Regions from separate parts of the Pleionea sp. WD8-19 genome, predicted to be linked through region 2. Evidence: predicted binding sites of a transcription regulator. Region 2 holds the regulator's gene; the other holds the start of a gene.

Region 1 (5,244 bases), on a different contig from region 2:
CAAAGATTAGCTGAATTAATTTGCTAAAATATGGATCCTTATGCCCAAGCAACCTAAAATAGCCGCTTAATTTACTCACCGCCACAGTAACACGTCGCAAATGCAATTAAATCAAGAACTTATTCAATACATACAAGCCACTGTTAAAACGTCATTAGCCGAAGACTTGGGCGGTTGGCCCGGTCGTGATCTTTCTGCCGAGTTAGTTCCCGAAAAAACTCAAGCGTCTGCTCGACTCATCAGTCGCGAAAAAGCGACCATTTGCGGCATCCCTTGGATGGAAGAAGTGTTCCGTTATTTAGATCCGGAATTAAAACTAAACTGGCATATAAAAGAAGGCGATAAAGTCGACGCCAATCAGAGCCTACTGGAAATCAAAGGAAATGCTCGAGCTATCCTCACCGGTGAACGTACTGCGATGAATTTTTTACAAACACTTTCCGGTACCGCTACCATCACCTCTCAATATGTTGAAAAGCTTTTTGGGACTCATTGCAAACTTTTGGACACCCGAAAAACCATACCAGGATTACGGTTGGCACAAAAATATGCCGTGAAAGTGGGAGGTGGAGAGAACCATCGAATCGGACTCTTTGACGCCTTTCTGATTAAAGAAAATCATATTGCCACCGCTGGCGGAATTAAGAAGGCAATAGCGTTAGCACGAGAAAATCACCCTGATATTAAGCTAGAGGTTGAAGTCGAAAACTTTGAGGAGCTTCAACAAGCTCTTGCTGCGAATGCAGATGTAATAATGCTGGATAACTTTTCAATCGAACAGATGAAGCAAGCGGTTAAGATTAATAAGAGTCATCCAAACAGCGCTCAACTTGAAGCTTCTGGTGATGTGACGTTAACCTCACTACGCTCTATCGCTGAGACCGGCGTCGACTTTATTTCAGTTGGCGCTTTGACGAAACATGTGCGTGCAGTAGACTTGAGTCTTCGTGTAGAGATGGTTTAGATTACTCATCTATCATCACAAACCTTACCATTAATCTTACAATAAAGAGCAGAGCTTAAAGATTGCCTTTGCTTGACTCTTTTAACATTTTAAGTTGTCGCTCCCAAGGATCAATATCCAAAAAACCAATAATTTCTGACGAACTTTTATCAATAACCGCCGACATGATTTTTTTCTTACCCAGAACAGGAAGGAGCCCTACATCCAACTCCGCTACAGAGCTTTTTCTAATTATGTGATTCAAGTTTTCGTGCTCTTGAGCATTTAAGCTTAATGCTTCTATTGAAAAACTGTTTTCTTTGATCATTTCTCTAAAGCTGTCATTAATCGGTTCGTAGTATTCTGAGTGAAACTCTACATCCTTACCTCCTTGCATCACTTTTTCAACCATTTTACTTTTTTCTACCGGATCAGTTAAATATACCGCAATACTCCTGGGCCCTATAAAACTGAGCGACTTGAGAGAGTCAAATTGAATTTTGTCAACCTCTACTTCTGAAGCCGAAACAATAACAAAACGGTCCTTAGAAAATACCTGAAAAACTGGACGGGAATTTACCACTATATTTATTCCATACGCCAAAAATAACATTTGTAAGCTAACTATTATTATCAAGTCTTTTTTAAGACTCTTTTTTTGGGGTTTGTATACAATAAACGTTAAAAATGGGCCAATAATAAGGTCTACGATCAATAAAATAGTGAGTACATGACTACCTCCTTCCAATTGAAAGTATGGAGGTGGATACATCAAGTAAACCATACTCCCAACCACTAGGCTCAACATAACAGCTGTCAAAAATAAGTGTATTCCACTGGCCTTTAACTTTAAGGAAAAAAGCTCAAATATTGCGCTCATGTCATTATTTGTCCTTTTAATTGACAATTTCTGTCACATCACTTTACTTGTTTCAAATTATTAATGTAAATATATCACACTCTTTCTTTTAAAATCAGTATGTTAAAAAGTTGGCACCCTTAATGCTTACATAGAACCTGAAATGAAATTGGTTATAACTAACCATTAAACTTTTAGCTTAAACAGGAGCGAACCATGAGACAAACTCAAAAAGGCTTTACATTAATTGAATTAATGATCGTTGTTGCCATTATTGGTATTTTGGCTGCGGTAGCACTTCCTGCATACCAAGACTATACCGTTCGTGCAAAAGTATCAGAAGGCGCAATCGCCGCCAGTGCTATTAAAGTTGGTGTTTCTGAAATGCTTGCTAATAGTGGTATGGCTGGAGTTGGTCGTTATGCAGCTGAAATTGCAGCTGATCAAGCCAACTTAATTACCGATAAAATTACGGCAATCGCAGTTAACGCTGGTACAGGCGAAATTACGGTAACTATGGGTGGAATACCACAGCTCGGAGCAGGTACAGATGTTCTAGCTTATGTGCCTTCAATCAACGGAGCTGCGATTTCGAACGCCAACTCTACTGGTAGCATTCAATGGGCTTGTAACCCTGTAGCAGTCGCTCCTCGTTTGGCTGCAGCTACAACTATTATTGCTAAATATTTACCTGCTGAGTGTCGTTAGTAAACAGGCCTTTACTTCTCTTAAAAACGAAAGCCCCAATTGGGGTTTTCGTTTTTAAGAACCACCACAATTATCAATAGAATTTCTAAAGTTTGAATACCTTTCTAGTCATTCAATTTACTGAAAGTCCCAGTAAAGTACAATCTTACCCCAATTCACTATTATCAAATAAAACGTTTTGTCACTTTTCTGTTTTAATTTAAGGAACTTTTCTTAAATTAATGCTATAAATTACGGAAATTATTGATTTTTTAGTCTGGAATGGCCGTCCATCGATGCAATCTAGCAATATCGTAAGTGGTTTAACACGTAGATTAGTAAGCGAAGGCTTACTGACCGAAAGTGATGCAGAAGAAGCCACGTCAAATGCAGTTAAAAGTAATACTCCTGTGGTCAAGTTCATTGTTGACCAGGGTTTTGTAGAACCTTTAACTTTAGCAAATATCGCCTCATTCGAGTTTGGTGTCCCTTTGTTTGATCTGGACGCTATTGATTATGAACTACTTCCCAAAGGCGTTGTAGAAGAAAAACTTATTACTAAACATCATGCAATGCCTCTTTATAAGAGAGGAAAACGACTGTTTGTGGCCGTTTCAGATCCAACAAACTTAGTTGCTCTCGATGAGTTTCAGTTTCATAGCAAACTTACAGTTGAAGCAGTACTCGTAGAGGATGATAAGCTCTCAAAAGTTATAGACAAAGTACTTGAAGAACAAGAAAGCCAAAGCCTTGCTGAATTTGATGATGCAGATTTGGATAACCTAGACGTTGAAGGAGGCGAAGTAGAAGCCAAAGAAGATGATGCTTCGGGTTCAGATGATGCTCCTATAGTTCGTTTTGTAAATAAAATATTGCTAGACGCGATAAAAAAAGGGGCTTCTGACTTACATTTTGAGCCTTACGAAAAGAACTTTAGAGTCCGTTTTCGCATTGATGGAATATTGCACGAGGTTTCAAGTCCACCGGTCAATTTATCCAGTCGTATTGCCGCTCGATTAAAAGTAATGTCTCGCTTGGATATATCTGAAAGACGTGTACCGCAAGATGGTCGGATAAAGCTTAAGTTATCCAAAAACAAAGCCATAGACTTTCGTGTCAGTACTCTTCCTACTCTTTTTGGCGAAAAAATAGTCATGCGTATACTGGATCCTTCAAGTGCCATGTTAGGTATTGAAGTTCTTGGTTACGAAGATGATCAGAGAAAGCTTTATGAAGATGCACTATTTAAACCTCAAGGAATGGTTCTCGTGACCGGACCAACAGGGTCGGGTAAGACCGTATCTTTGTATACAGGTGTAAATATGCTCAATGCTCCGGAACGAAATATTTCCACAGCGGAAGATCCTGTAGAAATTAACCTAAGCGGTGTAAACCAAGTAAATGTTAATCCCAAAGCAGGATTAACATTCGCTTCTGCACTCAGAGCATTCTTACGACAAGATCCCGATGTCATTCTTGTTGGTGAAATACGAGACTTGGAAACCGCCGAAATTGCAATAAAAGCGGCTCAAACAGGTCATATGGTTTTATCAACACTTCACACGAATAGTGCTCCAGAAACACTGACACGGCTCGTTAATATGGGTGTTCAACCCTTTAATATTGCTACCAGTGTAAACTTAGTAATTGCACAGCGACTTGCTAGACGACTGTGTAATAATTGCAAACAAACCATTGATGTGCCAAAAGAAGCGCAAGTCGAGTTTGGCTTTTTGGAGGAGCAAGTTGGCACATTCGAAATATTTGAACCAGTTGGTTGTGATAATTGCACAAATGGGTATAAAGGACGAGTAGGTATTTACCAAGTAATGCCCGTTTCGGAAGAAATGGGGAGAATCATAATGGAAGGTGGAAATGCTATAGATATCGCCGACCAGGCACAAAAAGAAGGCGTAAATGATCTGCGTCAGTCAGGCCTGCTTAAAATCATTAAAGGTCTAACGTCTATGGAAGAAATTAACCGTGTAACACAGGATTAATATCATGGCAGTGGCTACGAAAACAGCAACTACAAAGAAAAGCAACGCACCAAAAGTAACAATATTTTCGTATAATGGTGTGGATAAAAAAGGTAACAAAATTTCAGGTGAAATCGTTGCCGACACCTTAGCAATTGCAAAAGCTCAACTTCGCAAACAAGGCGTTATACCACAAAAAGTAACCAAAAAAGCTCAACCATTATTTGGAGCTGGCAAAAAGCCAATTAAGCCTGTTGACATTGCGGTAATCTCTCGTCAATTAGCCACAATGATGAAAGCCGGCGTGCCATTGGTTCAATCTTTTGAAATTATTGGAAAAGGCCATGAAAATCCATCTGTTCAAGATTTGATTTTAGACGTCAAAGCAAATATTGAATCGGGATCATCAATGGCAGAGTCATTGAAAAAGCATCCAAGATACTTTGATGAACTGTTTTGTGACTTGGTTTCTGCGGGAGAGCAATCCGGAGCTCTAGAAAACATGTTGGATCGTATTGCGACCTATAAAGAAAAAACAGAAGCTTTGAAATCAAAAATTAAAAAAGCCCTATTTTATCCCACAGCCGTAGTGATAGTCGCTTTTCTTGTTACTGCGTTGTTGCTTATTTTTGTTGTTCCACAATTTCAAGACGTTTTCAGCAGTTTCGGTGCAGAGCTCCCCGCTTTCACACAATTGGTAATTGGTTTGTCTGAGTGGATGCAGAACTATTGGTATATCATGTTAGGGCTTATTATTGCGGCCATTTTTGTTCTCA
Region 2 (5,244 bases):
CAACAATGGCTTCTGAACGCCGATATGGCCATTGCCAGTAACGATTTTCAACAATTACAGCTTACGCAGCAGGTAAAGCTTGAACAATTAAACACGATGCCGCCACTAACCTTAAATACCGAGCAACTGCTCTACCAAGCGGAGCAACAAAAAATTGAATCGGAACATGCGGTTGTGATTGAAGATGGTGCTTTACGGCTATCGGGTGAAGGATTTATTGTCGATTTACAAAATCAGGAATACCAGATTTTACGTCAGGTCAGTGGAACTAAAACGCAATGAGCACCAAGTAAAAATGAGTACCTTAATGAATCGTAAAATGCGATCAGTACTAGTTACGCTTCTGTTTTCACCGTTATGCTTTGCTCAACCCTCTGCGCCATCGCAATCTCTTTGCGCAGTAGAACAACTGAATGCAGCAAGCTCAAAAGGCAATCGAAAACTGGGCATTATTGAGTATCGAGGTGATGTTCGTCTGTGCAACCCGGAACTCTTATTGCGCGCAGACTATCTCGCTGTTCAGCAATCTGAAACAGTCAGCGTTTATCAAGCCGAAGGCAAACCATTAAGCATTTTGCAGCTCAGCCCACAATTTGAGTTTCGTGCCCTTGCCTATCACACCAAGTTTTTAGCTTCGCGAAACCAACTGTCTTTACACACTAAGGTCCAATTGAAACTGTCCAAAGCCGATGGTAGCCACCTGTCGATCAACGCCCAACAATTGGTATACGACTACCAGAGCAAAACACAGTTAACCCCGGAAAACTTTGTTGCAACGGGCAATCCTGTCCTGTTTATTTTTACCGATCGAGATAACAATCAGGTCGAAGCGCGTGCGAACAAAGTGAATTACTCCTACCAATCGGGTATCTCCGTTTTGGAAGGCGATATTGAGTTTAAGCAACAAGGCGATGTGATACGAGCAGCCAAACTGATTTTTAATACCCAGAAAAATGAGTGGGAAGTGCCGGCCATCGAAAATCAACGCATCAATGTGATAAAAGACCAGAATCCATGAGTGCTTTAATTGCCCAAAACCTGGCCAAAGCCTACAAAGGCCGCAAAGTGGTTAAAAGTGTTTCGCTGCAGGTTAACCCCGGTCAAATTGTCGGCTTGTTGGGTCCTAATGGTGCCGGTAAAACCACCTCCTTTTACATGATCGTTGGCTTGGTCCCTCAAGACAGTGGGCAAGTACTGATAGGTGAAAAAGACATCTCCGAAAAGGCCATGCACCAACGGGCACAAATGGGTATCGGTTACCTACCACAAGAAGCCTCTATTTTTCGTAAGTTGTCGGTTGCCGATAATATTTTGGCGGTACTGGAATTGAGAAAAGATCTCGACGAGTCGCAACAGCAACAGCAACTGGAAAAACTGCTCGGCGAGTTTCAAATTGAACACATTCGAAACAATCTCGGCATGAGCTTGTCGGGAGGTGAACGCCGACGCGTGGAGATTGCTCGAGCACTTGCCAATGACCCACAATTTATTTTGCTCGATGAACCCTTTGCCGGTGTCGATCCCATCTCCGTTAACGAGATCAAACAGATCATTCAACAGCTGAAACAACGAGGGCTCGGCGTGTTGATCACCGATCATAATGTGCGGGAAACCTTGTCGGTATGCGAACACGCCTACATAGTCAACGCTGGTGAACTGATCGCAGAAGGGAGTGCCGAAACGGTACTGAACAACCGTGTGGTTAAAGAAGTCTACCTGGGTGAAGAATTTAATCTATAAAAAGTTGATGTTGTGATGAGCATTTTTATTCCAAATTTAACGACTTCACTCGAAAGCTATATAAACAAATTTCTACTAGGCGCAAGCCATTGAAAACGCTAAAATAACCCCAATTGAGTTTACAAGGTTCGCTAGCTTTTCTAGAAAAACGCTTCCCGAAACCCAGTAACTTGCTATTATTAAATGGTGGGTACCACAATTCAGTCCACGGCTTTTCAAAAACTAACTCTCCTGCTTCAGGTAAATAGATGAAAGGCAACGATAAGATTCAACCTAACGGCTATAACCAAATTAAATGAAGCCATCGTTACAATTAAAAATTGGTCAGAGTCTGACCATGACGCCTCAACTGCAACAAGCCATTCGACTGTTGCAGCTCTCCAGTCTTGATTTGCAAAATGAAATTCAAGAAGCGTTGGAGTCTAATCCGATGCTGGATGGCGCCGATGATATTAGCAATGACGAGCTGATCGACGGTAAAGACTCAAAAACCAACGGCAAGCAAGAGCCCAAAACCGAAGACAGTGAACTGGATACGTCTGACGCGTTACAGAATGACTCGATTGAGAAAGATCTGGTCGTCGACACGCAATGGGAAGACTGGCAATACACTCCACCAACCTCTCTGTCTCGCTCCGACGATGAAAAAGAGTTTGAATTTCAAGGTGAAACCACTGAGTCGTTGCAAGATCATTTGCAATGGCAATTAACCTTAACACCCCTTTCCGAAAAAGATAAAGCTATCGCTACGGTCATTATTGATGCAATCGACGACGAAGGATACTTGCGAACGCCACTCGACGATCTGTTGCAACTGATTAACCAGGATGAACTGGAAAATTTTGAAGAACAAGTAGAACTCGATGAACTGGAAGCGGTGTTGCGGTTGATTCAATCCTTTGATCCGATTGGTATTGCAGCGCGTGATCTAAAAGAATGCTTACAAATTCAATTGAGACAATTTAACGAGCACACGCCGTTTTGGCTGGAAGCCAAAGAGTTAATCGAACAACACTTTGACGCCCTCGCCTCGAAAAACTACAAACAAATTTTACGATTAACCAAATGGCCAGAAGATTTCTTAAAAGAAGTCATGGCTTTTGTCCAACGACTCAACCCTCGTCCTGGTAGCGCCATAACCAGTGGTCAACCCGAATACGTTGTCCCGGATGTTTTCGTTAGCAAACAAAACGGTCGCTGGAAGGTCGAGCTGAACCCCGATTGCGCTCCCAAATTGCGCATTAACAGTAACTATGCCTCATTAATTCGGCGTGCCGACTCAAGCGCCGACAACACCTTTTTGAAAAACAACCTGCAAGAAGCCAAATGGTTTATTAAAAGCCTGCAAAGTCGCAACGATACTTTGCTCAAAGTGGCCAGCAGCATTGTTGAAAAGCAGATTGGCTTTTTTGAGTACGGCGAAGAAGCCATGAAGCCATTAATTCTGTCCGATATAGCACAAGAAGTGGACATGCACGAGTCGACGGTTTCACGTGTGACGACGCAAAAGTACATGCACACACCACGCGGTGTGTTTGAATTAAAATATTTTTTCTCCAGCCACGTCAGTACCGTAACGGGTGGCGAGTGCTCGTCGACTGCAATACGAGCCTTGATAAAGAAACTGATAGCGGCAGAAAACAGTGCCAAACCACTCAGTGATAATAAAATTGCTGCTTTATTGAAAGATCAGGGGATTAACGTTGCGCGCCGAACCATCGCCAAATACCGCGAAGCCATGAATATTCCCCCTTCCAATGAACGTAAATCGCTTATTTAAGTCAAAAAGAATGACGTAAATACGCGTTTAAACAAACGATGAGAACCTACGGAAGCAAACCTTTTCATTTTAAGTTTGTTTCTTTGTGTCAAAGCTGAAGCATTACTTCAGTATGTGTTACCTACAAACAGAAGGAAGTCGACTATGCAAATTAACTTAACTGGCCACCACGTCGATATCACCGAGTCATTGCGTAATTTTGTGCATGAAAAATTCGAAAAGCTGGAACGTCACTTCGATCATATTAATAACGTGCACGTTGTGTTGAGTGTGGAAAAACTCCGACAAATTGCTGAAGCAAAATTAAATGTTAACGGCGGAGAGTTATTTGCCAACTCCGAAGATGAAGACATGTACGCAGCTATCGACTCCTTGATCGACAAGTTGGATCGCCAGGTGATTAAGCACAAGGAAAAACTCATTCGTCATTAATTGTTATGGATTTTATCAGTTGTCTTAAGCCCGAGCGCACCCTGGTAGGTGCCTCGGCCTCTAGTAAAAAAAGAGCATTCGAAATACTCAGTCAGTTACTTTCCAATTCTTGCGACACGCTATCCGAGCAAGATGTGTTGGACAGCCTGTTTGCACGTGAACGTTTAGGCTGCACGGCCTTAGGTCAGGGAATTGCAATTCCTCACGGTCGTTGTAATCATTGTGATCAAATCATTTGCGCGGTGATCATGTTGGACAAAGGTGTAGATTATGAAGCGCCAGACAAACAACCCGTGGATATTATGTTCGCCTTGCTCGTACCGGAAAAAGCTCATGACGATCACATTGAGTGTCTGGCAAATATCGCTAAATTATTAAAACAGGAAGGCTTCTGCCGTCAATTAAGAAACGCATATAATAACCAAGCACTCTATGATATAGTCGAAACTGCGGTACAAAAACAAACCAATAATCATTAGTTAAATTAAATATGAAGCGCGTCATACTCAGTGGTCGCTCCGGCTCAGGAAAAACAGTAGCGCTCAGGGCTCTGGAAGATCAGGGATTCTATTGTGTCGACAATATTCCATTGTCGCTGATACCGCAATTGGTCGATACCTTCGAGATAAAACATCAAGATCTGGCTTTAGGTGTTGATGCGCGCAGCTTTCCATCCGACCTTCATAAGTTTTCTGAAATTCTCGACAGCATCAGCCAAAAAGGCGAACATTTTCAGGTATTTTATATTGATGCTGATGATGCCACGCTGCTGAAGCGATTCAGCGAAACTCGGCGGCGTCACCCATTAACGCAAAGTGGCTATTCTTTAAAAGAGGCGATCGCCAAAGAACGCGAGTTACTCGAGCCCATTGCTCTAGCTGCCGATCTTCTGGTTGACACTACGTCGATGACGCCGTACGCGTTGCGCGATTATATTAAAGAAAGGGTGTTGGTTCCGCACGAATCGAACATGGATATTTTGTTCCAATCGTTTGGCTTTAAAAATGGAATTCCAACGGACGCTGACTATGTTTTTGATGTTCGTTGCTTGCCTAATCCTTACTGGGATCCCAAGTTACGAGAATACAACGGCACACAAAAGCCCATCATCAACTTTCTAGAAACTCAGCCGCAAGTCATGGAGTTTTTCTGGCAATTGAAGGTATTTTTACACACTTGGCTGCCCCGCTTTGAGCAAGACAATCGAAGCTATATGACCATAGCGATTGGTTGCACTGGTGGACACCATCGAAGTGTTTATATGGCCGAAAAGCTGGCGGCGTATTTTCGTG

The links. The regulator sigma-54, encoded in region 2, starts transcription at its own class of promoters, with help from an activator protein. The targets are predictions, from matches to a motif close to TGGCACNNNNNTTGCTNT.
Region 1: ACTUJY_RS13075 (pilin) is a predicted target of sigma-54. The motif match lies at 1,935-1,952, and genes of this name have one in related genera.

Annotation. Positions count from the first base shown of each region.
Region 1 covers NZ_JBUZOU010000010.1:75,024-80,267, reverse strand. The annotation lists gene nadC (carboxylating nicotinate-nucleotide diphosphorylase) at 101-964, shown strand; gene ACTUJY_RS13080 (hypothetical protein) at 1,020-1,823, opposite strand; gene ACTUJY_RS13075 (pilin) at 2,019-2,510, shown strand; gene pilB (type IV-A pilus assembly ATPase PilB) at 2,786-4,489, shown strand; gene ACTUJY_RS13065 (type II secretion system F family protein) at 4,494-5,244, shown strand, end outside.
Region 2 covers NZ_JBUZOU010000012.1:16,138-21,381, forward strand. The annotation lists gene lptC (LPS export ABC transporter periplasmic protein LptC) at 1-282, shown strand, start outside; gene ACTUJY_RS14100 (LptA/OstA family protein) at 320-1,018, shown strand; gene lptB (LPS export ABC transporter ATP-binding protein) at 1,015-1,740, shown strand; gene ACTUJY_RS14110 (RNA polymerase factor sigma-54) at 2,036-3,520, shown strand; gene hpf (ribosome hibernation promoting factor) at 3,665-3,952, shown strand; gene ptsN (PTS IIA-like nitrogen regulatory protein PtsN) at 3,958-4,431, shown strand; gene rapZ (RNase adapter RapZ) at 4,443-5,244, shown strand, end outside.